Regions from separate parts of the Streptomyces sp. 840.1 genome, predicted to be linked through region 1. Evidence: riboswitches for the same ligand, from Rfam matches in the RefSeq annotation. Region 1 holds a riboswitch; each other region holds the start of a gene.
The links. A riboswitch is a leader RNA that binds a small molecule or an ion and turns the genes downstream of it on or off. The one in region 1 is predicted to bind S-adenosylmethionine.
Positions count from the first base shown of each region.

Region 2: it holds a riboswitch for S-adenosylmethionine, as region 1 does, so the genes downstream of both, EDD93_RS20510 (aminotransferase class V-fold PLP-dependent enzyme) here and EDD93_RS36580 (hypothetical protein) in region 1, are expected to answer to the same signal.
Region 3: it holds a riboswitch for S-adenosylmethionine, as region 1 does, so the genes downstream of both, thrC (threonine synthase) here and EDD93_RS36580 (hypothetical protein) in region 1, are expected to answer to the same signal.

Region 1 is NZ_RJUU01000003.1:915,867-925,838, forward strand. Features, by position in the region: gene EDD93_RS36570 (cytochrome P450) at 108-1,364, opposite strand; gene EDD93_RS36575 (cytochrome P450) at 1,361-2,656, opposite strand; gene EDD93_RS36580 (hypothetical protein) at 2,860-3,252, opposite strand; SAM riboswitch class IV at 3,302-3,411, opposite strand; gene EDD93_RS36585 (phosphocholine-specific phospholipase C) at 3,565-5,631, opposite strand; partial or broken gene EDD93_RS36590 (SAM-dependent methyltransferase) at 5,926-6,093, shown strand; gene EDD93_RS36595 (hypothetical protein) at 6,309-6,788, shown strand; gene EDD93_RS36600 (hypothetical protein) at 6,855-8,675, shown strand; gene EDD93_RS36605 (tetratricopeptide repeat protein) at 8,682-9,972, opposite strand, start outside.
Region 2 is NZ_RJUU01000001.1:4,478,900-4,488,871, forward strand. Features, by position in the region: gene EDD93_RS20485 (heme-copper oxidase subunit III) at 1-219, shown strand, start outside; gene EDD93_RS20490 (c-type cytochrome) at 282-1,091, shown strand; gene EDD93_RS20495 (ubiquinol-cytochrome c reductase iron-sulfur subunit) at 1,088-2,140, shown strand; gene EDD93_RS20500 (ubiquinol-cytochrome c reductase cytochrome b subunit) at 2,137-3,762, shown strand; gene trpD (anthranilate phosphoribosyltransferase) at 3,889-4,953, shown strand; SAM riboswitch class IV at 5,064-5,181, shown strand; gene EDD93_RS20510 (aminotransferase class V-fold PLP-dependent enzyme) at 5,354-6,730, shown strand; gene EDD93_RS20515 (Lrp/AsnC family transcriptional regulator) at 6,804-7,085, opposite strand; gene EDD93_RS20520 (rhomboid family intramembrane serine protease) at 7,082-7,819, opposite strand; gene EDD93_RS20525 (hypothetical protein) at 7,981-8,223, shown strand; gene EDD93_RS20530 (NYN domain-containing protein) at 8,261-9,622, shown strand; gene EDD93_RS20535 (C40 family peptidase) at 9,908-9,972, shown strand, end outside.
Region 3 is NZ_RJUU01000001.1:1,743,542-1,753,513, forward strand. Features, by position in the region: gene EDD93_RS08100 (CU044_5270 family protein) at 1-707, shown strand, start outside; gene groL (chaperonin GroEL) at 804-2,429, opposite strand; gene EDD93_RS08110 (cold-shock protein) at 2,771-2,977, opposite strand; gene EDD93_RS08115 (MoaD/ThiS family protein) at 3,411-3,689, opposite strand; gene thrC (threonine synthase) at 3,761-5,053, opposite strand; SAM riboswitch class I at 5,071-5,235, opposite strand; gene EDD93_RS08125 (glucosyl-3-phosphoglycerate synthase) at 5,389-6,339, shown strand; gene EDD93_RS08130 (trehalose-6-phosphate synthase) at 6,426-7,817, shown strand; gene otsB (trehalose-phosphatase) at 7,794-8,651, opposite strand; gene EDD93_RS08140 (DUF3263 domain-containing protein) at 8,685-8,957, opposite strand; gene EDD93_RS08145 (extracellular solute-binding protein) at 8,990-9,972, opposite strand, start outside.

The DNA.
Region 1 (9,972 bases):
ACAGCAGTTCCGCCTCCGAGCACTCCGAAGCGGATCTTCATGGCCTCGGGGGTACGCGCGCGGCTCCGGCCGTCCGGACGGCCACCGGCTCCGTCCCCGGCCCGGACTCAGGCGTCGAGCAGTACCGGGAAGGCCTCCATGTCGTTCTGGGTCATCACCGGGAGCTTGCGGATGTCCGCGTCCGGCACCGCGAGTCGCAGGGCGGGGAACCGGGCGAAGAGGGCGGGCAGGGCTATCCCCGCCTCGACGCGGGAGAGCGCCGCGCCGGGGCAGATGTGCGGCCCGTGGCCGAACGTCATGTGCCGGATGGGGGTGGGGCGGGTGATGTCGAAGGCGTCCGCGTCGGCGCCGTGCTGCTCGAGGTCCCGGCCGATCACCCGGTACGAGATGACCACGCCCTCGCCCTTGGCTATGACGTCGTCACCCACCTGGATGTCCTCGGTGGCGAACCGCATCAGCAGATGGGTGGTCGGGGTGTCCCACCGCAGCGTCTCCTCGATCACGGTCTCCCAGGAGACCTCCCCCTCCAGGACCATCCGCAGCTGGTCCGGGTGGGCCAGGAGTGCTCGAACCGCGTTGAGTATGAGGCCGATGGTGGTCTCGTGGCCGGCCGCGACCATCGCCTTGAGGTTGCCCACCACCTCTTCCTCGGTGAGCGGCTCGCCGCCCTCGTCGGCCAGGATCAGCGCGGAGGTCAGGTCGTCGGTGGGCCGTGCGGCCTTCTCGCGGACGAGTCCGGCGTAGAAGACGTCCAGCTCGGCGAGGAGGGCGAGGCGTTCGTCCTGCGGGGTGAGCATCGAGAAGAAGGCCTTGTACTGCCTGGTCAGCATCGCGTTCTCGGCGGGGTCCACGCCCATCAGCATCCCGACGACCCGCATCGGCAGCGGCTGCGCGAACACCGATTTGAGGTCGACGACGGCCCCGTCCCTGCCGCCCTCCGCGAGCGCGTCCAGCAGTTCCTGGGTGAACTTCTCGATGTCGGGCCTGATGGCCTCCAAGCGGCGCGGGGTGAGCGCCTGCGAGGTCTTGGTCCGCAGCCGCCGGTGCTCGGCGCCGTCCACGGTGAACATGGACCGCCCGGCGTCGATCATCCCGATGAGCGGCCACGCGTGCGTCACCTCGCCGCTCTGCCACAGCCCCCAGGCGTCGAGGTCCTTCACCAGCCTCGGATCGACCAGGAGCCGGCGGGCGTCGTCATAGCGGGTGACGGTCCTGGCCGGTACGCCGAGCAGCTCGATCCGGGCGAGCCGGCCGGCTTCGCGCAGCCTCGCCGTCTCGCCGTCCAGGTCCTGGACCATGGGGTCGATGACGACGGTCGCGACGCTCGGGGCGGCGGCGTGCGCGGCGGCGTGAGGGCAGTTCACGAGAGGTCTCCTGTCGTACGAACGGGGGTGAACCGAACGGGGAGCGAGGTGGTCCCGCGCAGGAACGCGGAGGGCCGTCGCACGAGGTCCGGGACGGGGACCCGTAGCTCCAGATCGGGCAGCCGGTCGAGCAGCACCTCGATGCCGGTGCGCGCGATGGTCTCCGCGATCTCCTGGGCCGGGAAAGGGCACCGGTACTCGCCGTGGCTGAAGGCGAGATGCGCGCCGTTGCCCCCTTGGGCGCAGGGGCCGCCGCCGGACAGGCTCTGCCGGATCAGCGGATCGGTGTTGGCCGCGCCGAGCCCGAGCAGCAGCATGTCCCCCGCCGCGATCGAATGTCCGCCGAGCCGGGTGTCCCGGGCGGCCCAGCGTCCGGCGAGGATCTGGGTCGGCGCGTCCTCCCAGAGCACCTCGTTCATGGTCTCGCCCACACTGCGCCGGCCGCCCGCCATCGAGTGCGCGAACTCGTCCTCGGTGAGCATCAGCCGCAGCGAGTTGCTGATCCAGTCGGCGGTGGTGAGGTGCCCGGCGGCCGTGATGGCCATCAGGTCGAGCATGTACTCCTCGTCGGTGAAGGCCTCGGGGGAGGCGAGCATCCGCGAGGTGACGTCGTCGCCGGGCTCGGCACGCTTCGCGGCGACCAGCCGTGTCATGTGCTCCCCGAAACGCAGGTGGGCCTCCTGCGCGCCCGGACCGCCGTCGGCCAGGTCCTTCAGCACCCGGGCGATGCCGGCGCCCTCGTCGTCGGGGAAGCCGACCAGCCGTGCGAGGACGAGCACGGGAAGGGGTTCGCAGAAGTCGGCGACGAGGTCGGCGGCGCCCCGGCTGCACACGGCGTCGATCAGCCGGTCGGCCAGCTGCTCGCTGTGGCGGCGGATCTCGAACGGGTCGGCCCCTTCGAGGGCGGGTCCGACCATCCGCGCGTGCCGCCGGTGCTCGTCCCCGGCGCTGAAGTAGATGGACGGCAGCGGTCGTCCGACCATGGGCAGCAGCGGCCAGTCGTCGGGGATGTGCTCCCACTGGTTCCACAGTCCGACATCGCGGGGGAACAACTCACCGTCGCTGGTGACCTGATGGAGCTCGCGGTACCCGATGACCAGCCAGGCGGGGAATCCGCCCGGCAGCTCGACGGGGACGACCGGCCCGTGGTCCCGCCGCATGGCGCGGTAGACGGCCTGCGGCTCGGTCTGGAACGAGGGCCCGCTGAGGGGCACGGCCCCCGTCCCCGCGTGCGCGGGGCACTTTGGAGGGGGCGAGGCGGACTCGGGCTCTGTGGAGGATGGGCGCGTCATCGTCCTGACTTCTGTGGCGAACACGTCACGCGTCACGATCGTGCGATCAACGCACGTCCACTATAAGGATGTTATGTGACGCCACAGCGGTCAATGGCGATCAATTGTGCGCCCCGAATGAAGCAACAGGCTGACAAGTCACGACAATTGATCACCCCGTCGAAGCCCCGTCTCCACCCGGGGACGGCAGCCGCCGCACTCGGCTACGAGCGTCCGGAAGCCAGGTCTCCGCACAACTCGCCGCTCTCCAAGGCGACGTTGACGAGTCCGGCGACCCGGTCGGCACCGTCGACGAGCTTGAGCGCATGCCACCGGGCGAGCCAGTACACGCGCCCCCGGTGACCGGCGAGCGATTCCCGCAGCCCGTCGGGAGCGTGCGTCCACACCCTAGGAAGGCTGCCCGCGCAGTCGAACGCGGCACGCAGCTCGACCCACCCATCGTCCCGGACATCACCGGCGGTCAGCAGTATCTCAACGGCCTGACCGGGCTCCTGCCGGCACTTCTTGGCATGGATCCAGTGCACTTGATGGCCTGCGGCGTACCGGTCGCAGTCCTCGCTCCGCACGGAGCCGTGCTCGGTGAGATGACGCAGCATGGTGATTCCCGCCTCCCGGGGATGATGGACCCCGAGCGCTCTGCACCGCGGTCCGCTGTTCCCCGTACCTCGCGCACGGGGCAGGTCGTCACCCGGAGCACCCGCAGCGGAGCGGGGTGCCGTCCAGCAAGCCGGGGCTGCGCACTGGAACTCATGACCCGGCAAAAACCCTAACGCACCGCGGCGGCACCCTCCGACACGCCGGGCCCAATCAGCCGACGGGCAGTCAGGAACGCACAGGGCCGGGCCGGCCCGGCCCGTGCGCCCCCGACACTCCGCGCCGGCTGCCGGTTACGGCGCCGGGGCGGCCGGTCAGCCGGTGACGAGGCCCGGGTCGCTCGTGCCGGCCTCGCCCGTCTCGACGTGTCCGGCGAACCGGCGCAGGAACGTGGCGTCCGCGTCCGACACCACCGTGACGTCGTACCAGCGCTTGCTCCCCCGCAGGTCAACGGTGTGCTTCACGGTGGCGCCCGCCCGCACGGCGAAGGTCTGCGCGCCCCCGCCGTACGCGTCCGCGTTGCGCACGGTCAGCTGGACGGTCCCCGAACCGGTGTGGGTGAGGGTCAGGTCGAGGGCACCACTGGCCGGGTTGTGACGCGCCGTCACCTCCGGTCCGGCCGCCTTGCCGGGCCCACGGAAGCCGCGCAGGAACCCGTTCGGACCGTGCACGGTGAGGTCGGTCACTCCGCCGGAGTAGGCCGTGTTCCAGCTGTCGGAGACCGACTTGCCCGCCTCGGTGGTGTAGGTCCAGGGCCCGTCGCCCCGGTTCGGCGACGTCACCAGGAACTGCGCCCCGGCCGCGTCGCCCCCACTGAAGGTGAGCCGGTACTTCCCGGCCCCGGGGTCGGCCGCTCCGTCCACGAGGGGCGCGTACCGCAGCGGCCGGGTGGGCCGGGTGCCGGTCTCCTGCTTCGGCACACGGCCGGAGACCGGCGGTACCGGTACGTAGTCGGGGTGCCGGGCCCCGTCCGGCGGCGCGTATCCGTCCGTGGAGGGCAGCTCGGCCGGTGCGGCATCCGTGCGGCTGAAGTCGAATGCCGAGGTGAGGTCACCGCAGACGGCCCGCCGCCAGGGCGAGATGTTGGGCTCGCGCACGCCGAAGCGCTTCTCCATGAACCGGATGACGGAGGTGTGGTCGAAGACCTCCGAGCACGCGAACCCGCCGGTGCTCCAGGGGGACACGACCGTCATGGGCACGCGCTGGCCGAGCCCGTACGGCCCGGCCGCGTACCGGACGTCGCCGGGGAAGTGGTCGGCCGAGGTGTCCACGGTCGACAGTCCCTGCGCCGCGCCCGACGGCACGAACGGCGGCACGACATGGTCGAAGAATCCGTCGTTCTCGTCGTAGGTGATGAAGAGGGCGGTCCGGCCCCAGACCTCGGGGTTGGAGGTCAGCGCGTCCAGCACCTGTGAGATGTACCAGGCTCCGTAGTTCGCGGGCCAGTTGGGGTGCTCGCTGTAGGCCTCGGGCGAGACGACCCAGGAGATCTTGGGGAGCGTACCGGCCCGGACATCGGCCTTCAGGTCGTCGAGGAGCCCGTCGCCGTTCTTGACGTCGGTACCGGTGCGCGCCTTGTCGAAGAGGGGGTCGCCGGGCTTGGCGTTGCGATAATTGTTGAAGTAGAGGAGCGAGTTGTCGCCGTACGTCCCCCGGTACGCGTCGTCGATCCACCCCCAGGAACCGGCGGCGTCGAGCCCGTCGCCGATGTCCTGGTAGACCTTCCACGACACCCCGGCCTCCTCCAGCCGCTCGGGATAGGTCTTCCAGCCGTACCCCGCCTCGTCGTTGCCGAGCACGGGGCCGCCGCCGGTTTTGTCGTTGCCGGTGTACCCGCTCCACAGGTAGTAGCGGTTCGGGTCGGTCGAGCCGAGGAACGAGCAGTGATATGCGTCGCAGACGGTGAACGCGTCGGCGAGGGCGTAGTGGAACGGGATGTCTGCGCGTGTGAGGTGGGCCATCGTCGTGGCCGTCTTGGCCGGCACCCACTGGTCGTACGCGCCCTTGTTCATCGCCCGGTGACCGCCGGCCCAGTCGTGGTTCAGATCCTGGAGGAACTGCAGCCCGAGGTCGTCGGCGGGGGGCCGGAACGGCAGCACCTCCTTGCCGAGTCCGTCCTTCTGGTGCCAGACCGGCTTCCCGCTGGGCAGCGTGACCGGACGCGGATCACCGAAGCCGCGCACACCCCTCATGGTGCCGAAGTAGTGATCGAAGGAACGGTTCTCCTGCATCAGCACCACGATGTGCTCCACGTCCTGGAGCGTGCCGGTACGGCCCTTCGCGGGCAGCGAGGCGGCACGGGCGATGCTGCTCGACAACGCGCTGAAGGCGACCGTGCCTCCAGCGAGCTGCAGGAGGCGGCGACGGTTGAGTTCTGCCATGAGTGGGGCCTCTGTGGGGTGAGGAAACATAAGGGCGAAAACGACAGGAGTGTTCCAGAACCGGCGGGCCGACGGAAGACCCGTGCGGTGTGCACGCGGTGGCATTCGGCCGAACAGTCGGCGACGGTGCGGTGGAAATCCTGTCCACAGCCTCGACAGGGGTCCGGCATCCCAGCCGCCCTCAGCGACCTGGGCCCCTCCCGTCTCCGGTACGAACCGCCGGACGTGTCAGGGTTGTTGGCACCTGCGTTGGGGACGGCGGAGTTGTTCCGCCCGGATGACCGGATGACCGGCGGCGCCGTCCCCTGCTTCCTGCGCCCCGTCGACCGGATCGCGGCGTTCTTCGACGGCCTCGAACTCCTCGACCCCGGGGTCGTCTCCGTCCCCCTCTGGCGCCCGGACGCCCTGTCCTCCGCCCCCCGGGAGATCGGCGAGCACGGCGGCCTCGCACGCAAGCCCTGACGCGCCCGCAGCGGCGCCGGCCGTCCGCACCGCACACCGGACCGCAGGCGCCGGGGACGTTCGCCGGCGCCCTCTCGTCGCAAGTGCCCCGTTGTCCCCTGGGGGACAACCCCCAGGAAGGTCGGGGGAAAACCGGGTCGTGGGGAGGACGCCGGGTCCGTAGGTTCTGGGGTGAGATCTTCTTACCGCCCCACCACAGCCTCCGGAGGCAGCTCGTGACCGCGCCAGACCGTCAGCCGACTCGCACGCCCCACGCCCTTGTCGCGGCCTTCGTGCGCTTCGTCGTCTGCGGCGGCGGGGTCGGGGTCGCTTCCAGCGGGGTGCTGATCCTGCTCCACGACCGGATGCCGCTGGCCCTGGCGAACGCGCTGGTGACCGTGGTGTCCACGGTGATAGCCACCGAGTTGCACAGCCGGGTCTCCTTCCGCAGCGGGCGCCGGGGGTGGGGTGTGCACCTCCAGTCAGGCCTGACCGTCGCCGTGAGCTACGCCTTCACGACCGGCGCGCTGCTCTGCCTGTACGCGTTCCGGTCCGATCCGTCGGCCCTGGTCGAGCAGAGCGTGTACCTGTCGGCGTCGGCGCTCGCCGGGACAGGCCGGTTCGCGCTGCTGCGCGTGGTGGTCTTCGGGGAGCGGAAGGCAGCGGGGGCCCGCACCCGGGTGCTCAGGAAGACTTCCGTGGCCATGGCCGCCTGACGGGGGCCGATATCGTGGCCTGCCGGCCGGGCAGTCGCGCGGTCCATGGGCCGAGTGGGGGCGCGGGTGACACAGGGACGGGCCGAATGGCTGCGGGTGCCGGTCGGGGACGGAGCCGTGCGGTGGGCCACCCGCGGGAAGTGCCTGCGGGTGCTGGTCGTCGTGCACAACGTGACCTCCGCGACCCGGCTCCTGGATGTGCTGCCGCTCTTCGACGGCGATCTGCGGATCCAGCTCCTCGCCACCTGCCCGCAGTCCTCCGCGTTCTCGGCCGGCACGGCCGAGCTCCTGGCCGGAACCGGCGTGCCGGTACTGCCGTGGGAACAAGCTCTGCAGACGCCGGTGGACCTGGCCGTGTCCGCCAGCTTCGGTGGCGAACTGGAGCTGCTTCGGGGCAAGTTGGCCGTGCTCTCGCATGGCGTTGGGTACACTAAGAGGCTGGCTGCACCGGACACCGGACACCGGACACCGGATGCCGGGGCCGCGGCAGGGACAGAGGCTGGTGCCAGGGCTGGATCGGAGTCCGGTCCCGTGCCCGTGTTCGGGCAGGCCCCGCAGTGGGTTCTGTCCGACGGCGTACCCGTGGCGGACGCCCTCGTTCTCTCGCATCCCGAGCAGTGCGACCGGCTGCGTGCCGCGTGCCCCGAGGCAGCGCCGACCGCCGTACTCGCCGGTGACCCCTGCTTCGACCGCGTACTCGCCGCCCGCCCCTACCGCGAGCGCTTCCGCCGGGCCCTCGGGGTACGGGCCGGACAGCGGCTGATCGTCCTCAACTCCACGTGGAATCCGGCATCCTTCTTCGGGGACGGCGGCACGGGCGGCGACGATCTGCTGCCCGCGCTGCTGCCCCGGCTCGCGCGCGAGTTCCCCGTGGACGAGTACCGGTTCGCCGCCGTCCTGCACCCCAACATCTGGCACGGCCACGGCCCCGGCCAGGTGCGGGCCTGGCTCGACCGGGCGCGGCGTGGCGGGCTGGCGCTGATCGATCCGCTGGAGGGCTGGCGGCAGGCGCTGGTGGCGGCCGACGCGGTGGTCGGGGACCACGGGTCGGTCACCTTCTACGCGGCGGCGCTCGGCACTCCGGTGCTGCTGGCGGCGGCCCCGCTGCACGAACTCGATCCCGAGGCGCCGATCTCCGACTTCATGCGGGTGGCGCCCCGGCTCGATCCCGGTGCGCCGCTGCGCGAGCAGGTCGACCGGCTCGTCGAGCGCCACCGGCCGCTGCCGGGGCCCGCCGAGTTCACGACGTCAGTGCCGGGTGAGGCGGCGGCACGCCTGCGGTCCCTCTTCTACTCGATGATGGGTGCGGCGGAGCCGGAGTGGCCCGCCTCGTTGCAGCCGTTGCCGCTGCCCGGCCACGAGCCCGTGTCCGTCACGGTCCCCCTCCACGTGCTGACCCGGGTGTCGCACCGGGGCGAGGTCACGATGACCCGTTGGGCGGGTGCGCCCCCGTCGGCCGGATGCGCGGACGGGGACGTGCACATCGCCGTGCACGAGGACACCCGTGACGTGGACGGACTGGAGCTGGCCGACGTCGTCTTCCGGGACGGCCGGCCCGACGACCCGCGCTTCGGTTCTCCGGCGCTCTGGACGGCCGAGGTGCTGGACCGCCACCCCGGCTGCGCGCTGGCCGCGTTCGTGGCCGGGCCGTCCGAATGTGTCGTCAGACCGAGGGGCGGGCGGCTCCTCGGTCTGACGTCGGCGCCCGAGGCCCCGGTGGACCCCGCTGCCGCCGCCTCCGCCCTCCACGCACTGCTGGGTGCCGGGGACGGCGGCGGGAACGCCGTGGCCGGCCGGCTCGTGGCCCTGCTGGCCGACGGCGGCTTCACGGTCCGGACCGGGGCCCGGAGTGCGCGGGTCCGCGTCGTCGGCCTGTCCCCCGGGTGACGCGCCTCAGCCGCTGTCCCGCTCCCCGGCCGTGCAGCGCTCACGCATGGAGCGCAGATACGCCACGTGGTACTCGGCGCTCTGACCGCTCAGCGTCGTCATCGCGGCTTCGATCAGGGGGCGCGCGGCGGCCACGTCCGACTCGTCCAGCCAGGTCTCGGCCAGGTCCGTGAGGGTCCGGGCCGTGTTGTACGTGTCGCCGCCCGCACGGAAGTGACCCAGCGCCGTATCCAGCCGGTCCCGGGACTCCTCGAACCTGCCGAGCCCGCGCAGGGCACGGCCTCGGTGGCGTTCCAGCAGGGCGCGTGCGCGGGGGACGTCGGCGGCCCCCTCGTCATCGGCCCGCATCGTGATCAGCACGGCGTCCGCCGCCTCGAAGCACTCGTAGGCCTCCTGGAACCGCCATTGCCGCAGCCTCAGCAGCCCGAGGAACTCCGTGGCCGACGCCTGGCCCCGCTTGTGCCCCGCCGACTCCTCGGCCCGCGCCGCCGCGAGCGCCTCGGCCTCCGCCTCGTCCCACAGGCGCAGCTCGGTCAGTGTGTGGGCGAGTTGGGCGTGCAGGGCCCCCGCGTCCGCGCTTCCGGGCAGGTGGGCTTCGGCGAGCCGCGCTCCGGCGCGCAGTGCGGGCAGCAGCGTCTCGTGGCGACCGGCCTTGAGCTGCAGCGGCCACAGGGAACGGCACAGGCGTACGGCCGAGGCCGGATCACCGGACTCCTCGGCGCAGTGGACTGCCTGGACCAGGTTCCCGGACTCCGCGACCAGTGCGTCGAGCGCGTCGCCCCGGCTTTCGAAGGCCGGTGTCCCTCGGGCGCCGGAGGGCGCGGGGACCCGCCAGCTCTCGGGCAGTACCTGGTGTGCCAAGGATGTCGACAGGTCGACGTACCAGCGCAGGGCCCGCGCCAGCGCGGCCGAGCAGGCGGCGATGCCCTCCTCCTGTACGGCGGCGGCCTCGGCGTGCACGCGGACTGCCGGGCGGTAGTGGTAGCGGGGCAGGGCATGGGTGGTGGTGTTGCGCTCCAGCAGGAGTCCGTCCGCCAGTTCGTCCAGTCGCCGCTCGGCGTCCTCGGCAGTCGTCCCGGTCACCCGGGCGGCCACCGCCGCGTCCAGGGCGGGCCATTCGCGTACCGCCAGCAGTCGGTACAGCTTCGCCGTCCCCGGTTCCAGGGAGCCGTAGGTGTCCTGCGCCGCCGCCCGTACGGGGTCGCCGCCGGCCGGCGTGCCCGAGACGGGGGCGGTGAGGCGGGGGGCCGCCGCGCGCAGGGCGTAGGGCGATCCGCCGCAGCGGGCGAGGACGGAG
Region 2 (9,972 bases), on a different contig from region 1:
TCGGATCCGTACGGCTCGGTGTTCTACCTGACCACTGGCTTCCATGGTCTGCATGTGACAGGCGGTCTGATCGCCTTCCTGTTCGTTCTGGGCAGGACATACGCAGCCAAGAGGTTCACCCATGAACAGGCGACCGCTGCCATCGTCGTGTCCTATTACTGGCACTTCGTCGATGTTGTGTGGATCGGCCTCTTTGCCACGATCTACTTGATCAAGTAACCGGGCCAGAGCCCGAACCACATCCAGCATCGACGCAGAAGATCCTGACACCGGGGTAATCCGTGAAAAAGCTCTCCGCACGACGACGCCATCCGTTGGCGGCGGTCGTCGTACTACTCCTCGCGCTTGCGGCTACCGGGGGGCTGTACGCCGCGTTTGCGCCCGCGAGTAAGGCGCAGGCCGACGAAACCGCCCAGTCCCTCGCCATCGACGAGGGCAAGAAGCTGTACTCCGTCGGTTGCGCCAGCTGCCACGGAACCGGCGGTGAGGGAACCACCGACGGTCCCCAGCTTGTCGGCGTGGGCTCCGCAGCCGTGGACTTCCAGGTCGGTACCGGCCGTATGCCCGCGCAGCAGCCGGGTGCCCAGGTACCGAAGAAGAAGGTCATTTACAACCAGGCCGAGATCGACCAGCTCGCGGCGTACGTCGCGTCGCTCGGCGCCGGCCCGATCGTCCCCACCAAGAGCCAGGTCAGCCCCGAGGGCGCCGACGTGGCCAAGGGCGGCGACCTGTTCCGTACCAACTGCGCCCAGTGCCACAACTTCACCGGCGAGGGCGGTGCCCTGACGAAGGGCAAGTTCGCTCCCAGCCTTGAGGGCGTGGACCCGAAGCACATGTACGAGGCCATGCAGACCGGGCCTCAGAGCATGCCGTCCTTCCCGGACACGACGATGCCCGAGCAGCAGAAGAAGGACATCATCGCGTACGTCCAGACCGTGAACAGCGCGCAGGCTGAGAGCCCCGGTGGCCTCAAGCTGGGCGGTCTCGGTCCGGTCAGCGAGGGTCTGTTCGGCTGGATCTTCGGGCTCGGCGCACTGATCGCAGTTGCCATCTGGGTCGCGGCCCACACCGCTAAGGCCAAGAAGTCATGAGTAGCCAAGAGATTCCAGAAGAGAACCTGCCCGCAGAGCAGGTCCCCGCGCACGGCGCGGTAGAGGGCGCGGACGACCCGTTCGCGGACCCGGGGCTGCCGGCCCACAAGCCGCGCATCCAGGACATCGACGAACGGGCCGCGGACCGGTCGGAGCGCGTGGTCGCGTTCCTGTTCACGCTGTCCATGCTGGCGACGGTCGGCTTCATCGCCTCCTACGTCATCTTCCCGGTCGACCAGATCGTCTACATCTTCCCGTTCGGTCATGTGAGCGCGCTCAACTTCTCCCTGGGTCTGACCCTGGGCGTGGCGCTCTTCACGATCGGCGCGGGCGCCGTCCACTGGGCGCGCACCCTGATGTCCGACGTCGAGGTCCCGGCCGAGCGGCACCCGATCGCGGCCGAGCCCGCGGTCAGGGCGCAGGTCCTCGCGGACTTCGCCGCCGGTGCCGAGGAGTCCGTGCTCGGCCGGCGCAAGCTGATCCGGAACACCATGTTCGGCGCGCTGGCCCTGGTGCCGCTCGCCGGTGTGGTGCTGCTGCGCGACCTCGGTCCGCTGCCGGAGAAGAAGCTGCGCTCCACCCTGTGGGCCAAGGGCAAGCAGCTCATCAACATGAACACGAACGAGCCGCTCCGTCCCGAGGACGTGGCCGTGGGTTCGCTGACCTTCGCCATGCCCGAGGGCCTGGAGGAGGACGCTCACGACTTCCAGACGCAGATCGCCAAGGCTGCGCTGATGATCATTCGCATCGAGCCGTCCAACATCAAGGACAAGCGCGAGCGCGAGTGGGCCCACGAGGGCATCGTGGCCTTCTCGAAGATCTGCACCCACGTCGGCTGCCCGATCAGCCTGTACGAGCAGCAGACGCACCACGTGCTCTGCCCGTGCCACCAGTCAACCTTCGACCTCTCCGACGGCGCCCGCGTCATCTTCGGTCCGGCCGGTCACGCTCTCCCGCAGCTGCGGATCGGCGTGAACAGCGAGGGCAACCTCGAGGCGCTCGGTGACTTCGAAGAGCCCGTCGGTCCTGCATTCTGGGAGCGCGGATGAGTACTGCGACCGATACGAAGCGCAAGGCGCCCGCCGGTGAGAAGATGGCCGACTGGGCGGACGGCCGGCTCGGGATCTACTCCCTGGCCAAGGCCAACATGCGCAAGATCTTCCCGGACCACTGGTCCTTCATGCTCGGTGAGATCTGCCTCTACAGCTTCATCATCATCATCCTCACGGGTGTGTACCTGACGCTGTTCTTCCACCCGAGCATGGCCGAGACCGTCTACCACGGTCCGTACGAGCCCATGCAGGGCATCCGGATGTCCGAGGCCTACGCCTCGACGCTGAACATCAGCTTCGACGTCCGCGGTGGTCTGCTGGTCCGGCAGATCCACCACTGGGCCGCGCTGATCTTCCTGGCCGGCATGTTCGTGCACATGATGCGCGTGTTCTTCACGGGCGCGTTCCGCAAGCCGCGTGAGATCAACTGGCTGTTCGGCTTCCTGCTGTTCGTGCTCGGTATGTTCACCGGCTTCACCGGCTACTCGCTCCCGGACGACCTGCTCTCCGGTACGGGTGTCCGCTTCACCCAGGGCGCGATCCTGTCGATGCCGATCGTCGGCACCTACATCTCGATGTTCCTGTTCGGCGGGGAGTTCCCGGGCGGCGACTTCGTCGCGCGGTTCTACTCGGTGCACATCCTGCTGCTGCCGGGCATCATGCTCGGGCTTCTGGTGGGCCACCTGATCCTGGTCTTCTACCACAAGCACACCCAGTTCGCGGGTCCCGGCCGGACCAACAAGAACGTCGTGGGCATGCCGCTGCTGCCGGTGTACATGGCCAAGGCCGGAGGCTTCTTCTTCCTGGTCTTCGGTGTCATCGCCGTCATCGCGGGCATCGCCTCGATCAACCCGATCTGGGCCATCGGCCCGTACCGCCCGGACCAGGTGTCCACCGGCGCCCAGCCCGACTGGTACATGGGCTTCGCAGAGGGTCTCGTCCGAGTGATGCCTGGCTGGGAGATCAACCTCTGGGGTCACACGCTCGTCCTGGGCGTGCTCATCCCACTGGTGCTCTTCGGGCTGATCCTGGGTGCGATCGCGATGTACCCGTTCATCGAGTCCTGGGTCACCGGGGACAAGCGCGAGCACCACATCCTGGACCGCCCGCGCAACGCCCCGACCCGTACGGCCTTCGGTGTCGCGTGGATCACGGTGTACTTCATCGGTCTGGTGGGCGGCGGTAACGACCTCTGGGCGACGCACTTCCACCTGTCGCTGAACTCGATCTCGTGGTTCGTCCGGATCTTCTTCTTCGTCGGACCGGTCATCGCGTTCGTCGCCACCAAGCGGATCTGCCTCGGCCTCCAGCGCCGGGACAGGGAGAAGGTGCTGCACGGGCGTGAGTCCGGGCTCATCAAGCGCCTGCCGCACGGTGAGTTCGTCGAGGTCCACGAGCCGCTGTCGCAGGGCCAGCTGCACACCCTCACCGCGCACGAGCAGTACGCGCCGGTCGAACTCGGCCCGCTGGTCGACGAGAACGGCGTCAAGCGCAAGGTGTCGCCGGTGGAGAAGGTGCGCGCCAGGCTCAGCAAGAGCTTCTACGGCGAGAACAACCAGATCCCCAAGGCGTCCCCCGAGGAGTACAAGGAGATCACCGAGGGCCACGGCCACCACTGATCACCTGAGCTGATCGCCACAGCGGGAGCCCCGTCCATCCATACGATGGACGGGGCTCTTCGCTGTCCCCGGCGCTCGATAGGGTGGTCGCATCCCTTTATCGGCTGTGGACCCCAGGAGCGGACCATGAACGTTGTGACCCCGGTCGGCGGCGACAGCGTGGCGGCTCGTACCTGGCCCGGCGTGCTGACCCCGCTGCTGCGCGGCGAGGACCTGAGCGCGGACGACACCGCGTGGGCGATGGACCGCATCATGAGCGGCGAGGCGACCGACGTGCAGATCGCCGGCTTCGCGGTGGCCCTGCGCGCCAAGGGCGAGACCGTCACGGAGGTGACCGGCCTGGTCCGCGCGATGTACGAGCACGCCACCACGATCCACGTGCCCGGCCGCACGGTCGACATCGTCGGCACCGGCGGCGACATGGCCAAGACGGTCAACATCTCCACCATGTCCGCGATCGTCCTGGCCGGGGCGGGCGCCAAGGTCGTCAAGCACGGCAACCGCGCCTCCTCCTCGGCCAGCGGCTCCTCGGACGTACTGGGCAAGCTCGGCGTCAACCTGGACCTGCCCCCGCAGCGCGTCGTCGAGGTGGCCGAGGAAGCGGGCATCACCTTCTGCTTCGCGGTGAAGTTCCACCCCGCCCTGCGGTACGCGGCGAAGGCCCGCGCGGAGCTGGGCGCCCCGACCACCTTCAACATCCTGGGTCCGCTCACCAACCCGGCCCAGGTGCGCTCCCAGGCCATCGGTGTCGCCGACCTGCGGATGGCGCCCATCGTCGCGGGCGTGCTCGCCGAACGCGGCAACTCGGCGCTGGTCTTCCGGGGCGACGACGGTCTGGACGAGCTGACCACCACCGCGACCTCCCGGGTCTGGGTGGCCCGCGACGGTGTGGTGCGCGAGCAGGCCTTCGACCCGCGCGACGTCGGCCTGGAGCTGGTGCCGGTGGAGGCGCTGCGCGGCGCCGACGCCTCGTACAACGCCGATGTGGCCCGTCGGCTGCTGGCCGGTGAAACGGGGCCCGTACGGGACGCCGTCCTGCTCAACGCGGCGGCGGCGCTGGTCGCGCTCGACCCGGGCGACGGCACGCTCGACGAGCAGCTCGCCGCCGGTATGGCGAAGGCCGCCGAGTCCATCGACTCCGGATCCGCGGGGCGCGCGCTGGAGAGATGGGTCGCGGCCAGCAACGCCTGAGCCCACGGCCCTGAGCCCACGGCCCTGACGCACGGAACACGGAGCGAGGCGCAGTCCAGATCATGGACTGCGCCTTGCGCGTTCTCCCACGTATGGCAAGATGCTGCGCAGGTCATGAGTGACAGCGACTACGGCCCCGGCCCGCTGTCCGGCAACCCTCCGTCCGTGGCGGGGTGCCCCGGGTGAAGACCAGGCCGTAGGCAGCGAGGTCTGCGGCAAGCGCGGACCCCTCGACGTCGCAAGGCGTCCACCCGTGGGGTCCTGGTCCTCAGGGAGCCTCTGTGAGCAAGCGAATGCGATAGGGCTTTTCGGCCCTCCTCCGCACACCCTCTTTTCTTCCTTCCGTGCTGCCGCGTACCCGCAGGCGCCGGAATTCGCCTGCCTGTTACGGGAGTTCGTCATGTCTGTCTTCACCGCTGCCGCCGACCAGTCCATTTGTACCCCGCTGCCCGTTCTGGGCAAGGATGTGACGGTTCCGCTGGTGACCGGCGGTGAGGTCACGTACGCCGCACTGGACTACGCCGCCAGCGCCCCGGCCCTGCAGCGCGTGTGGGACGACGTCGCCGCGTACGCGCCGTACTACGGCAGCGTCCACCGAGGCGCCGGCTACCTCTCGCAGCTCTCCACGGACCTCTTCGAGTCCAGCCGCGTGACCGTCGCGGAGTTCCTCGGCTGCCGCGCCGACGACCAGGTGATCTTCACCCGGTCGACCACCGACTCGCTCAACCTGCTCGCGGCGGCGGTCCCCGCCGACTGCCAGGTGTTCGTCTTCGAGACCGAGCACCACGCCTCGCTGCTGCCCTGGCGCGATGCCCGGGTGACCTACCTGAACGCCCCGCGCACCCCTGCCCAGGCCGTCGCCACGCTGGAGCGGGCCCTCGCGGACCGCGACCCCTACGGCCCCGCGCTCGTCTGCGTCACCGGAGCCTCCAACGTCACCGGTGAGCTGTGGCCCGTCAAGGAGCTCGCTGCCGCCGCGCACGCCCACGGCGCCCGGATCGTCCTCGACGCGGCCCAGCTCGCCCCGCACCACCCCGTCGACATCAGCGAGCTGGACGTCGACTGGGTCGCCTTCTCCGGCCACAAGCTGTACGCGCCCTTCGGCTCCGGCGTGCTGGCCGGCCGCTCCGACTGGCTGCGCGACGCCGAGCCCTACCTGGCCGGCGGCGGCGCCTCCCGCAAGGTCGCCCGGCGCGCCGACGGCGGGGTGGACGTCGAGTGGCACACCACCGCCGCCCGCCACGAGGCCGGTTCGCCCAACGTCATCGGCGTCTACTCCATCGCCTCCGCCTGCAAGGCGCTCACCGAGGCCGGTTTCGACAGCCTGGTCGCCCGCGAGCAGCAGCTGGTCTCCGAGGTCCGCGCCGGACTCGCGGAGGTCCCCGAGGTCAAGGTGCTCTCACTGTTCGGTGACGACGCGCCCCGGGTCGGCGTCATCTCCTTCGTGGTGGAGGGCTGGAACAGCTCGCACTTCGCCGCCGCGCTCTCGGCCGAGTACGGCATCGGGGTGCGCGACGGACTGTTCTGCGCCCACCCGCTGGTGCGCACCCTGCTCGGCAGCGACCCGCAGGACGTCGGCGAGTGCGGCGCGCCGGAGGCCGAGCCGGGCGAGCGGTCGCTCAACGCGATCCGGGTCAGCTTCGGTGCCGGTACGCCGGACGAGCACATCGAGCGCTTCGTGCGGGCCGTCAAGGAGCTGGTGAGCGAGGGCGCCCAGTGGAAGTACCGCACCGAGGACGGCCGTTGCGTCCCGGACCGGGGCACCGCCCAGCACTGAGCCGTGAAACGCGTCCGGCCGGGTACGGGGCAGCTGCCCCGTACCCGGCCGGACGCGTTCAGCCGGACAGGCCCTAGCCGTCCAGGCCGATGGCGAAGGCCGCCTCCAGGTCGTGCTGCGAGTACGTACGGAACGCCACGTGGGTGTCGGTCCCCTCGACGCCGGGGATCTTGCTGATCCGGCCGGGGATGACCTCGGCCAGATCGTCGTGCTTGGCCACCCGGACCATGGCGATCAGGTCGTACGTGCCGGTGACCGAGAAGACCTCGCTGACGCTGTCCAGCGCCGCGACGGCCTCGGCGATCTCGGGGATCCGGTCCACGCTGGTTTTGATGAGCACGATCGCGGTGATCACGGCTGGCTTTCTCCCTCGGTGGCCGTGGCTGGAGACTTCACTCTAGCCCCACGCCCATAGCGCCCCCACGCGTAGAGGAAGCCGACGGCGAAGCCGACCACATGGGCGAGATAGGCCACGCCGGGGCCGCTGCCCGCGCCCTCCGCGGCCAGCCACTGGAGCACGAACCAGAAGATCAGCACGATCCAGGCGGGGAAGCGCAGCGGCAGGAAGAGCAGGAACGGGAACACGCTGGTGACCCTGGCCCTGGGGAAGAGGTAGAGGAAGGCGCCCAGCACCGCCGAGATCGCCCCCGAGGCGCCGACGAGCGTCTGGTCGGACGTGGCGTGCGCGGCCGCGTAGGCGAGCAGGGCGAGGTAGCCGCAGCCGAGGTAGAAGAACGCGAACTCGGTGTGGCCCATCCGCTCCTCGGCCATCGCTCCGAACACGTACAGGAACAGCACGTTGCCCAGGAGATGCAGCCAGCTGCCGTGCACGAAGAGCGCGGTGAGCGGGGTGAGCAGGGCGTGCGCGGAGCCGTCCCACAGTTCGCTCGGGATCACGCCCCAGCGTTCGAAGTACCCGGCCTGGGCCGACAGCAGGGCGTCCGCGCTGCCGTACACCGGGGCGAGCCCGGAGAGCGGGCTGATCGCGAAGACCACGCAGCACAGGGCGATGAGGGCGTAGGTGACCGGCGGCCCGCCCGAGGTGGCCGCCCGCAGGAGTCTGCCGGCCGCAGCCCGCCGATCGATCATGAACAGAGCATGACGCAAGCGGAGGGAACCGGACAGAGCGCCTCGCCGTGCCGGTGGTATGCGGCGAGGCCGTAGGGTTACGACAGGACATCCGCAGTTCGACGGCGCACCGCGAAGATCCTTATGTGGCAGCACGAGGCCCGACGAAAGAGGACGCAACGATGACGACGGTTCCCCAGCCGACCGAGGCGACCCGCTGGCGCTGCACGCTCTGCGGAAACCTCACGCGATTCGACGTGACGCGCTCCTCCAAGGTCGTGGAATACGTCCATCTCGACCTGGCCGGGGAGTCGAGCGTCGAAGAACGCGAGGTGGTCAGTGAGACCATCGAGTCGGTGCGCTGCCGTTGGTGCAACGCGGTGGACCAGATCGAGCTAGTCGACAGGCCGGGTGCCGACTCCTGACGGGGCCGTGCGGACATACAGTTTGAGGTGACGGATGGTGGAGCAGCCCGCCGGCGGCGCCGCGTCGGACGACGCGGCCGACGATGCCGTGGAGATGCTCGACCGCCCGCTGCCCGAAGGTGTACGGCGCCGGGTCGTGGCGCTGGTGTCGGACGCGTTCGGCGGCCTCACGGTCACCGAACTCCCGGCTCAGCTCAGACAGTACGCCCGGTTCACGCCGACCCGGCGTGCCAAGTTCGCCGGGAACGCGATGGCGGCCGCCCTGGAGGGCGACGCCGTCTTCCGGCGGCGCATCGGTGAGCGGCTGCGGGAGACCCAGCCGGAGCTGAGTGCCGCCCTGGAGGCCGGCTCGCCGCCCGCCGCCGCCGATCCCCTGGATGTCGCCGCCGCGGCCTACGTGCTGCGCCCGGACGGCTGGGTGAAGCTCCTCGCCGCGGCGGGCGAGGAGGCCCAGCGGGCCGACGCCGAACGCGCCGACGACGAGAGCCGGCGCGAACTGGAGGGGCTGCGCGAGGAGCTGGCCCAGGCCCGCGCACAGACGAAGAGCGAGACCGAACGGCTGCGCAGCGACCTCGACGCCGCCCGCAAGGAGGCCGAGTCGCTCCAGCGCAAGCTGCGCAGCGCGGCCAACGAGGTGAAGCGCGGCGAGGCCGCGCTGCGCCGGGGCAGGGCCGAGAGCGACGCCGTACGCGCCGAGGCGGCCGCCCAGGTGTCCGCCGCCGAGAGCGAGACCCGCAGGCTGCGGTCCCGGCTCGGCGAGGCGGAGGCGTCCGTCGAAGCGGGGCGCCGGGCCGCCCGTGAGGGGCGCTCCGTCGAGGACATGCGGCTGCGGCTGCTGCTGGACACGGTGCTCGAAGCCGCCGGCGGACTGCGGCGCGAACTGGCCCTGCCGCCCTCCTCGATGCGCCCGGCGGACACCGTCGACGCGGTCGAGCCCGGCCGGATGTCGCCCAAGGACGTTGCCGCCAGAGCGCTTTCGGACACCGATCCGGCGCTGCTGGACCAACTGCTCGCGCTGCCGCAGGCACACCTCATCGTGGACGGCTACAACGTCACCAAGACCGGCTATCCGCAGCTGCCGCTGGAGAAGCAGCGGCTGCGGCTGCTGGGCGGTCTGTCGATGCTCGCCGCCCAGACGGGCGCGGAGATGACCTGCGTCTTCGACGGGGCCGAGCTGGCGGCTCCGGTGCTGCTCGCGCCGCCGCGCGGGGTGCGGGTGCTGTTCAGCCGGGCGGGCGTCACGGCGGACGAGCTCATCCGGCAGCTCGCGCGTGCCGAACCGTCGGGGAGGCCCGTCGTGGTGGTCTCCACCGACCGCGAAGTGGCCGACGGAGTGGCGAAGGCGGGCGCGAGACCCGTTGCGTCCGTCTTGCTTCTGAAGCGGCTTTCACGTGTTTGACGAAGCTTGTCGCTGATTGCCGTAAATTACGGAACGGGCCGTCAGTTCTCAGCTACACGCAGTGTGGTGTGGGTAAAGAAGTACCCGGTGTGACGAAGTTTTTCCTGCGAGGATTTGAACTGATCACAGGATGGTCACTATGGTCGGGCCTCGAACCTTCGCACGGTTGATCACCCACCCGGGGTGGCAGTGAAGGAACCGCCGATTCCGTGATTCGCACGGAGCCGGGGATTCATGTCCCCCAGCATCCCGGTAGGCGGCTCGAGGAAGAAGGAGCTCGCCTTCGTGGCGTCCCACCGTCGTCCCAGGAACCCGAGCCGCGCCCGTGTGACCGTGCTCACCGCGACCGC
Region 3 (9,972 bases), on a different contig from region 1:
CGACGGTCACCGACGACCAGTTCGTGTACGTCAGGACACTGCAGGCCGAGCAGGAGGGCGAGTACGGCGGGCCCATGAAGCTGACGAAGCCCGTTGAGCGTGAGGTCTGGATGACTCAGAAAGCCCGGCCGGTGATCAATGAGGGCCTGATTCACCAGGACGGCAGGTACTTCCCGATCACCGTCGGGGTCCCGGACGGCGAGACCCCCGTCGGCTACCCGGCGGGCCTCAACCGGCCGACGTACAACTGGCTGGCCTCGCTGCCCACCGACCCCGACGTCCTGCTGCGGCGGCTCGCCACCGAGATCACCCGGGACCAGGACACGCGCCAGACCCCGGCGAAGGACCGGGACCCGGCCCAGGACGCCTTCGACGCCATCGGTGAGCTGTTGCAGGAGACGGTGATGCCGCCGAGGACCGCGGCCGCCCTCTACAAGGCCGCCGCGAAGATCCCCGGTGTGAGCGTGGACGCCGACGTGGTGGACGCGGCAGGCCGGCACGGGATCGGCGTGGCCCGCGACAACACCCGGCCCGGCTGGCGCACCGCTTGGATCTTCGACCCGGCCACCCTGGAGTACCTGGGCGAACAGAGCTCCCTCATCAGGGACACCGACATGGGCAAGAAGGGCGCCCTGATCAGCCGGTCGGCGGTGATGGAGCGCGCGGTGGTCGACGCCCTGCGCGAGAAGCCGTCGACGAAGGCCTGATCCCGCGCCCGGCTCACGGAACGACGCCGGCCCCCGGGGAGCGATCCCCGGGGGCCGGCGTCGTGCTGCTGTGCTGGAGCTACCGATCCGTGAGGATCAGAAGTCCATGTCACCGCCCGGCATGCCGCCCGGAGCGCCGCCGGCAGCGGCCTTCTCCGGCTTGTCGGCGATGACGGCCTCGGTGGTGAGGAAGAGCGCGGCGATGGACGCGGCGTTCTGCAGGGCGGAGCGCGTGACCTTCGCCGGGTCGAGAATGCCCTCGGCGATCATGTCGACGTACTCGCCGGTCGCGGCGTTGAGGCCGTGACCGATCGGCAGGTTGCGCACCTTCTCGACGACGACTCCGCCTTCGAGACCACCGTTGACGGCGATCTGCTTGAGCGGGGCCTCCAGCGCCAGCTTGACGGCGTTGGCGCCGGTCGCCTCGTCACCCGAGAGCTCGAGCTTCTCGAAGACGGCCGAGGCCTGGAGCAGAGCCACGCCACCACCGGCGACGATGCCCTCCTCGACGGCGGCCTTGGCGTTGCGCACCGCGTCCTCGATGCGGTGCTTGCGCTCCTTGAGCTCGACCTCGGTGGCGGCACCGGCCTTGATGACGGCCACGCCGCCGGCCAGCTTCGCCAGGCGCTCCTGGAGCTTCTCGCGGTCGTAGTCCGAGTCGGAGTTCTCGATCTCGGCACGGATCTGGTTGACACGACCCTGGACCTGGTCGCTGTCACCGGCGCCGTCGACGATCGTCGTCTCGTCCTTGGTGATGACGACCTTGCGGGCACGGCCGAGCAGGTCGAGACCGGCGTTCTCCAGCTTGAGGCCGACCTCCTCGGAGATGACGGTGCCACCGGTGAGGATGGCGATGTCGCCGAGCATGGCCTTGCGGCGGTCACCGAAGCCCGGGGCCTTGACGGCGACGGACTTGAAGGTGCCACGGATCTTGTTGACGACCAGGGTCGACAGGGCCTCGCCCTCGACGTCCTCGGCGATGATCAGCAGCGGCTTGCCGGACTGCATGACCTTCTCCAGCAGCGGAAGGAGGTCCTTCACGTTGCTGATCTTCGAGTTCACGATCAGGATGTACGGGTCGTCGAGCGACGACTCCATGCGCTCCATGTCCGTGGCGAAGTACGCCGAGATGTAGCCCTTGTCGAAGCGCATACCCTCGGTGAGCTCGAGCTCCAGACCGAAGGTCTGGGACTCCTCGACGGTGATGACGCCTTCCTTGCCGACCTTGTCCATCGCCTCGGCGATGAGCTCGCCGATCTGGGTGTCAGCGGCGGAGATGGAGGCGGTCGAAGCGATCTGCTCCTTGGTCTCCACGTCCTTGGCCTGCTCCAGGAGGGCGGCGGAGACGGCCTCGACGGCCTTCTCGATGCCCCGCTTGAGAGCCATCGGGTTCGCACCCGCGGCCACGTTGCGCAGGCCCTCGCGGACGAGCGCCTGAGCGAGAACGGTGGCGGTGGTCGTACCGTCGCCGGCGACGTCGTCCGTCTTCTTGGCGACCTCCTTGACCAGCTCCGCACCGATCTTCTCGTACGGGTCCTCCAGCTCGATCTCCTTGGCGATGGAAACACCATCGTTGGTGATCGTGGGGGCGCCCCACTTCTTCTCAAGGACGACGTTGCGGCCCTTGGGGCCGAGGGTGACCTTGACGGCGTCGGCGAGCTGGTTCATGCCGCGCTCAAGACCGCGCCGGGCCTCCTCGTCGAACGCGATGATCTTGGCCATATGAAGTGGTCCTCCCGGACAGGGGTGGATTTCTCCGGACCGAGTGGCGCCCGCGACGGACGGCCTGCCGCCTGCCGGTTCCTTGCCCCGACAGACCTGCGGGCCTCACCGGCCCGGTCCAAGTTTCTGTCACTCTCACCCGGAGAGTGCTAAGCCCAATGATTAGCACTCGACCCCCGAGAGTGCAAGCGCCCCCCTCCGGAGTGTGGACAACGAGCACCCCCTCCGCAGGCGGACGACCGGACAGCGCGTGCGAACGGTTCCGGACGCACGGAGGGCCCGTACCCCTGGGGTACGGGCCCTCCGTGCGTGAGTAGTGTCGTTGGCCGACCGCGCCGAACTCAGCCGACGGCGAGCTTGACCATGTCCGCCTGCGGCCCCTTCTGGCCCTGCGAGATTTCGAATTCAACTCGCTGACCCTCTTCGAGGGTGCGGTATCCGTCCATCTGGATCGCGCTGTAGTGGACGAAAACATCCGCACCACCGTCGACCGCGATGAAGCCGTACCCCTTCTCCGCGTTGAACCACTTGACGGTGCCCTGAGCCATGCCTAACTCCCCTATTACTGGCCCTTGCACAGGACCGCACTTCGCGGGCCCGGGTCAGAACTCACCCTCCGACAGGAGAGGGTGCGTGCGCCGGAACGCGTCGACCGCGGCCGAATGTATCTGCCCAACTGCCCTCTGCAACAGGTCAATCGGACGAGAATTCTGGGCAGCGCCGAACGCCCGAATATGAGGAACTCATAAGATTCCAGGGCAAGTCGGGCCAGGCAAAGGCGACTTATGGCGCAAGAGGCTCAGGCACTTTGGCTGCATCTTGTCGTGGCCGGGCGCATTCTCATATGCGGGCGGCACGGGCAGCGGAGGGGTCTTCCCACACTCTACCGCGCTCAACCATGCAGAATTGCCCCCTCCGCTTCTGTCGCGGAGAGGGCAATCGCGGTGACTCGTCGAAGCGGGACCGCTCGGGTCCCGGGGCTCAGCAGCCGCCGGCGACGGCCGGGATGATCGAGATGCCGGCGCCGTCCGGGGTGACCGCTTCCAGGCCGCCCTCGAAGCGCACGTCGTCGTCGTTGACGTACACGTTGACGAAACGGCGGAGCTTGCCCTGGTCGTCCAGGACACGGGCGGCGATGCCCGGGTGGTCCTTCTCCAGGGACTCGATGACCTGGGAGAGGGTCGCGCCCTCGGCCGGGACCTCGGCCTGGCCGCCCGTGTAGGTGCGGAGGATGGTGGGGATACGGACCTTGACGCTCATGGTGGGTGCCCTTCCTGGAGTCACGGGTGGTCGGAGGCTGCGGCAGCCTCTCAGCTGGTGCGGCGGACCGCTCAGGCGGTGCCGAGGCCGGCGGCGCGGAAGGCGTCCAGGCTAGGCCTGATCGTCGCCGTCGCCTGCGAGGTGGCGGCCACCGCGTCCAGCGTCTTGAGGCCGTCACCGGTGTTCAGGACGACCGTCGTGAGCGACGGGTCGAGCAGACCCGCCTCGATCAGCTTCTTCGTCACTCCGACGGTCACCCCGCCCGCGGTCTCGGCGAAGATGCCCTCGGTGCGCGCCAGCAGCTTGATCGCGTCGACGACCTGCTCGTCGTTGACGTCCTCGACGGCACCGCCGGTGCGGCGGGCGATGTCCAGGACGTACGGGCCGTCGGCCGGGTTGCCGATCGCCAGGGACTTGGCGATCGTGTTCGGCTTCTGCGGCCGCACCACGTCGTGACCGGCCTTGAAGGCGGCGGAGACCGGCGAGCAGCCTTCGGCCTGGGCGCCGAAGATCTTGTACGGCCGGTCCTCGACCAGACCGAGCTTGATCAGCTCCTGGAGGCCCTTGTCGATCTTCGTGAGCTGCGAGCCGGACGCGATCGGGATGACGATCTGGTCGGGCAGCCGCCAGCCGAGCTGCTCGCAGATCTCGTACGCGAGCGTCTTGGAACCCTCGCCGTAGTACGGGCGCAGGTTGACGTTGACGAAGCCCCAGCCCTCGCCGAGCGGGTCGCCGATGAGCTCCGAGCAGAAGCGGTTGACGTCGTCGTAGTTGCCCTCGATGCCGACCAGCTCACCGCCGTACACCGCGGCCATGACGACCTTGCCCTGCTCCAGGTCGTGCGGGATGAACACACAGGAGCGCAGGCCGGCGCGGGCTGCGGCGGCGCCCACCGCACCGGCGAGGTTGCCGGTGGAGGAGCAGGAGAGCGTGGTGAAACCGAAGGCACGGGCGGCCTCGACGGCGATCGCGACGACGCGGTCCTTGAAGGAGTGCGTCGGGTTGCCGGAGTCATCCTTGACGTACAGGCCGCCGGTGACGCCCAGCTCACGGGCGAGGTTGTCGGCCTTGACCAGCTTGGTGAAGCCGGGGTTGATGTTCGGCTTGTCCGCGACGTCGGAGGGGACCGGCAGCAGCGGCGCGTAACGCCAGATGTTGTCGGGTCCGGCCTCGATGCGCTTCTTCAGCTCGTCCGGGGAACCGGTCGGCAGGTCGTAAGCCACTTCGAGCGGTCCGAAACAGCTCGAACAGGCGAAAAGGGGACCGAGTGCGAATCGCTCTCCGCACTCGCGGCAGGAAAGTGCCGCGGCGGGACCGAGGTCCACAGAAGATTCGGTAGATGCTGCAACAGTCTCAACAGCCATGATGGCGAGGCCCTTTCTCCTCATCTTCCTCGTGACGCGTTTCGCCACGAGACGGAATTGGCACCTTCCCCACCCGACCTCGCGGAAGGGGGTCCCCCCTGCTCGAGCGAAGTCGAGAGCTTGGGGGTGGGATGGTTGCCGGGACTTCAACGGGCCGTTCCCTCTGTCCCTCTGGATGAGCGCTATGGCACTGGATCATCGATCCAGGCGTTTATCGGCGGACGGACCCCGGCATGCCACGGCCGTCTGCGTTGTTCAAGACTGTAACCGAAGCACCGGACTGTTGAGATAGTCGTCCGAACCGCGAGATGGATCACATACAGGGAGTATCGACCGTGCTGGAAGAGGTCGAACGCTGGCTGACCAGGCGTTCCTGGTCGTGCGCCGACCGCCCGCTGGAGCAGCTCCTGGCCGCCCGGGGAGGCGACCCGAGGCGCAGCCGCGTGAGTGTCGTACTGCCCGCGCTCAACGAGGCGGCGACGGTCGGGGACATCGTCCGCACGATCCGGCGCGAGCTCATGGAGAAGGTCCGGCTGGTCGACGAGCTCGTGGTGATCGACTCCGGCTCCACGGACGCGACCTCCGAGGTCGCCCGCGAGGCGGGCGCCCGGGTGATCCACCGGGACGAGATCCTGCCCCGGCTGCCTGCCGTCCCCGGCAAGGGCGAGGTGCTGTGGCGGTCACTGCTGGTGACCGGCGGTGACATCGTCTGCTTCGTCGACGCGGACCTGAAGGACTTCTCGGCCGACTTCGTCTCCGGCATCGTCGGCCCGCTGCTGACCGACCCCTCGGTGCAGTTCGTCAAGGCGATGTACGACCGTCCCCTCGGGGACACCGCCGGTCAGGGCGGGCGGGTCACCGAACTGGTGGCACGGCCGCTGCTCAATCTGCACTGGCCGCAGCTGGCCGGCTTCGTCCAGCCGCTGGGCGGCGAGTACGCCATACGCCGCTCGCTGCTCGAACAGCTGCCGTTCCCGGTCGGTTACGGAGTGGAGCTGGGGCTGCTCGTCGACGCCCTGCACACCGTCGGCCTGGACGCGCTCGGCCAGGTCGACGTCGGCGTCCGCGTCCACCGCCACCAGGACGGCCGGGCGCTCGGCCGGATGGCGGCGGCCATCTACCGGACCGCCCAGCTGCGGCTTTCGCGCGGCCATCTGGTCCGCCCCGCGCTGACCCAGTTCGAGCGCGGCGAGAACGGCTTCGTGCCGCACACGTACCCGGTGGACACCGAGGAGCGGCCGCCGATGCGCGAGATCGAGGAGTACGTCGCGCGCCGGGCGGCATGACGCGGGGCGGCACGGAGCGGAGGCGGTGCGGCGAGACGCCGCCGTACGCACGTTTGGACAGTTCGGGATCGGGCTAGATTCCGCGCATGGTCTCCGAGCACGCCCCCCAGTCCGCCGCCCAGGTACTCGTCGCGTCCAACCGCGGCCCGGTCTCGTACACCCTGCGGGAGGACGGCTCGCTCGACGCGAAACGGGGCGGCGGCGGGCTCGTCTCCGGGCTGAGCGCGGTGGACGACAAGATGTGGGTCTGCGCCGCGCTCGGTGACGGCGACCGCGAGGCGGTACGGCGCGGGGTCGGGGAGCCGGGCGTACGGATGCTCGACATCGACGCGGACGTGCACGCCGACGCGTACAACGGCATCGCGAACTCGGTGCTCTGGTTCGTCCACCACATGCTCTACCAGACCCCGGTGGAACCCGTCTTCGACGCGGAGTTCCGCCGCCGGTGGGCGTCCTTCGAGGCCTACAACCTGGCCTTCGCCCAGGCGCTCGCCGAGGAGGCGGGCGAGGGCGCGGCGGTCCTGGTGCAGGACTACCACCTGGTGCTGGTGCCCGGCATGCTCCGCGAGCTCCGCCCCGACCTGCGGATCGGCCACTTCTCGCACACCCCGTGGGCGCCCGTCGACTACTTCCGGATGCTGCCCGACGACATCGCGGAGCAGGTGCTGCGCGGCATCCTCGGCGCCGACCGGGCCGCGTTCCTGACCCGCCGCTGGGCGGACGGCTTCATCGGCTGCTGCACGGAGATCCTGGGCGGCACCGGCCGCACCCGCGTCGGCGTGCACGGGCTCGGCGCCGACGGGGACTTCCTGCGCCGGCGCGCGCACGAGGCGGACGTGGACGAGCGGATGGCGGCGCTGCGCGAGCAGGTGGGCCCCGGCCGCAAGACGGTCGTGCGGGTGGACCGCACGGAGCTGTCCAAGAACATCGTCCGGGGGATGCTCGCCTACCGCTCCCTGCTCGACGAACGGCCCGAGTGGCGCGGCCGGGTCGTCCACGTCGCGTTCGCCTACCCCTCGCGGCAGGACCTGGCGGTCTACCGGGAGTACACCGCCGAGGTCCAGCGTGTCGCCGACGAGATCAACTCGGTGTACGGGACGGCGGACTGGACCCCGGTCGTCCTGCACGTCAACGACGACTTCGCCCGGTCGCTGGCCGCCTACCGGCTGGCCGACGTGGCGCTCGTCAACCCCATCCGCGACGGGATGAACCTGGTCGCCAAGGAGGTGCCCGTCGTCTCCGACCACGGCTGCGCCCTGGTGCTGTCGCGGGAGGCGGGGGCGTACGAGGAGCTGGCCGACGACGCCATCGCGGTGAACCCCTACGACGTGTCCGCCACCGCCGACGCCCTGCACGAGGCGCTGACGATGGCGGACGACGAGCGCGCCGAGCGCACGGAGCGCCTGGCCGAGGCGGCCACCGCGCTGCCGCCGCAGCAGTGGTTCCTGGACCAGCTAGAGGCGCTGCGCCAGGGCTGACAGGAATTCGACGACCGCTCCCGGCCCCGGCAGCAACAGGTCGGCGCGTGAGGCCAGTTCGGGCACCTCCGCCTCGCCGCTGCAGATCAGCAGGCCGGGGGTGCCGTCGGGGCCCTCGGTGCGGAGCTTCTCCACGGCGGCGTACGCGGCCAGGTCTCCCAGGTCGTCGCCGGCGTACAGCACGGACTCGGCGCCCGTCTCGCGCACGTACCGCGTGAGGGCGACGCCCTTGTCCATACCGGCGGGCCGCAGTTCCAGGACCATCCGGCCCGGTTCGACGATCAGGCCGTGCCGGGCGGCGAGCTCACCGAGGGGGCCGCGCAGTGCGTCGAACGCGGCCTGCGGGTCCTGGGCGCGGCGGGTGTGGACGGCGAGCGCCTGCCCCTTCTCCTCTATCCAGGTGCCGTGCCAGGAGTCGAACCTGTCGAGGAAGCCGGGGAGTTCGGCCCGCACGGCTGCGACGCCCGGGTGCGGGGCGGGGGCGTGGACGGTGCCGGACACGGCGTCCCAGCGTTCGGCGCCGTAGTGGCCGAGGACGACGAGGTGGTCGAGGCCCGGCACTCCGGCGAAGCCGCCGTAGCGGACCGCGACGCCGGCCGGGCGGCCGGTGATCACGGCGATCGACGCGACCTTGGGGGCCAGTGCGGCGAGCGCCTCGACGGTCCCGGCGTGGGCGCGGGCCTGTTCGGGGTCGGGAACGATGTCCGCGAGGGTGCCGTCGAAGTCGAGTGCGATGACGGCGCGGTCGGGGCGGCCGAGGAGAGCGGCGAGGCCCTCCCGGCCGGCGGGGGTCGTCGGGGTCGGCAGGGGTGGGGTGTGCGGGTGGCTGCCCATGGGCCGAGCCTATAGGCGTCACCGCCCCGGGGGTCAGCGGCGGCCGCGGCGGGCCTCTCGTACCCGGCGCAGACGGTTGACGGTGACCGGGTCCTCCGCCAGCGCCCGCCGGTCGTCCAGCAGGGCGTTCAGCAGCTGGTAGTAGCGGGTCGGGGAGATGCCGAGCCGCTCCCGGATCGCCCGCTCCTTCGCCCCCGGGCCCGCCCACGACTGCCGCTCGACCGCGAGCACCGCGCGGTCCCGGTCGGAGAGGCCGGGGGCGGGCGGTCCTGGTTCGTCGGGGGTGTCCGGGGGGAGGGCGGTCATATCAGCCAATATATGGGGCGCCCGGCGGACCGCTACTCCGCGCTCTCGGCCGCCGTGGACTCCTGGGCTATGCGCTCCAGCACGCTCTCCGGCTTCGCGCCCGGCTCGACCGCCTCACCGATGTTCTTCTTGATCGACTCGCTGGCCTTGGCCCAGGACGTCTTGCCGACCGGGTAGAACTGCGCGTTCGGCAGCGCGTCCAGGAACTTGTACAGCGGCTTGTACTTGGGGTTGGTCTCCATCGAGGCCGAGGCGCTGTCGGTGACCGGCAGCAGGTCGTACGTGTCCGCGAATTCGATGACGTTCTTGTCGCTGAACATGAAGTCGAAGAACTTGCCCAGCTCGACCCGGTGGTCGTTCTGCTTGAAGCCCATGATCCAGTCGGCGACACCCATCGAGCTGTTGGTGGGCCCGGTGACGCCGGGCAGCGGCACCATGCCGACGTCCACGCCCTTCTCCTGGGCCTCCTGCATCAGCGTCGGGTGGCCGTTGAGCATGCCGACGTCACCGCTGGTGAACGCCGCGAAGGCCTTCGCCCGGTTGAGCTTGCCGGGGGCGACGGGGCCGACGAGGTCCTTGTCGACGAGGTGCGACTTCAGCCAGTCGAACGTCTTGATGTTCTCTTCCGAGTCGATGTTGTACGAGCCGACGTCGTCGGTGTAGCCACCGCCGCCGCTGAGGAGCCACATCAGCGTCTCGGCCTGGGACTCCTCCTGGCCGAGCGGCAGCGCGAACGGGTACTTCACGCCGTGCTGCTTGAGCGCGGCGGCGTCGGTGGCGATGTCGTCCCAGGTCTTCGGGGCGTTCAGACCGGCCTGGCTGAACAGCTTCTTGTTGTAGAAGAGCAGCCGGGTGCTGGCCACGAACGGCAGCCCGTACTGGATCTGGTTGACCCGGCCCGCGTCCGCGAGGACCGGCAGGAAGTTCGCCTGGGTGCGGACGCTGAGCATCTGGTCGGCGGAGTAGAGCTTCCCGGCCTTGGCGTAGTCCGCGTACGCGCCGATCTGCGCCATGT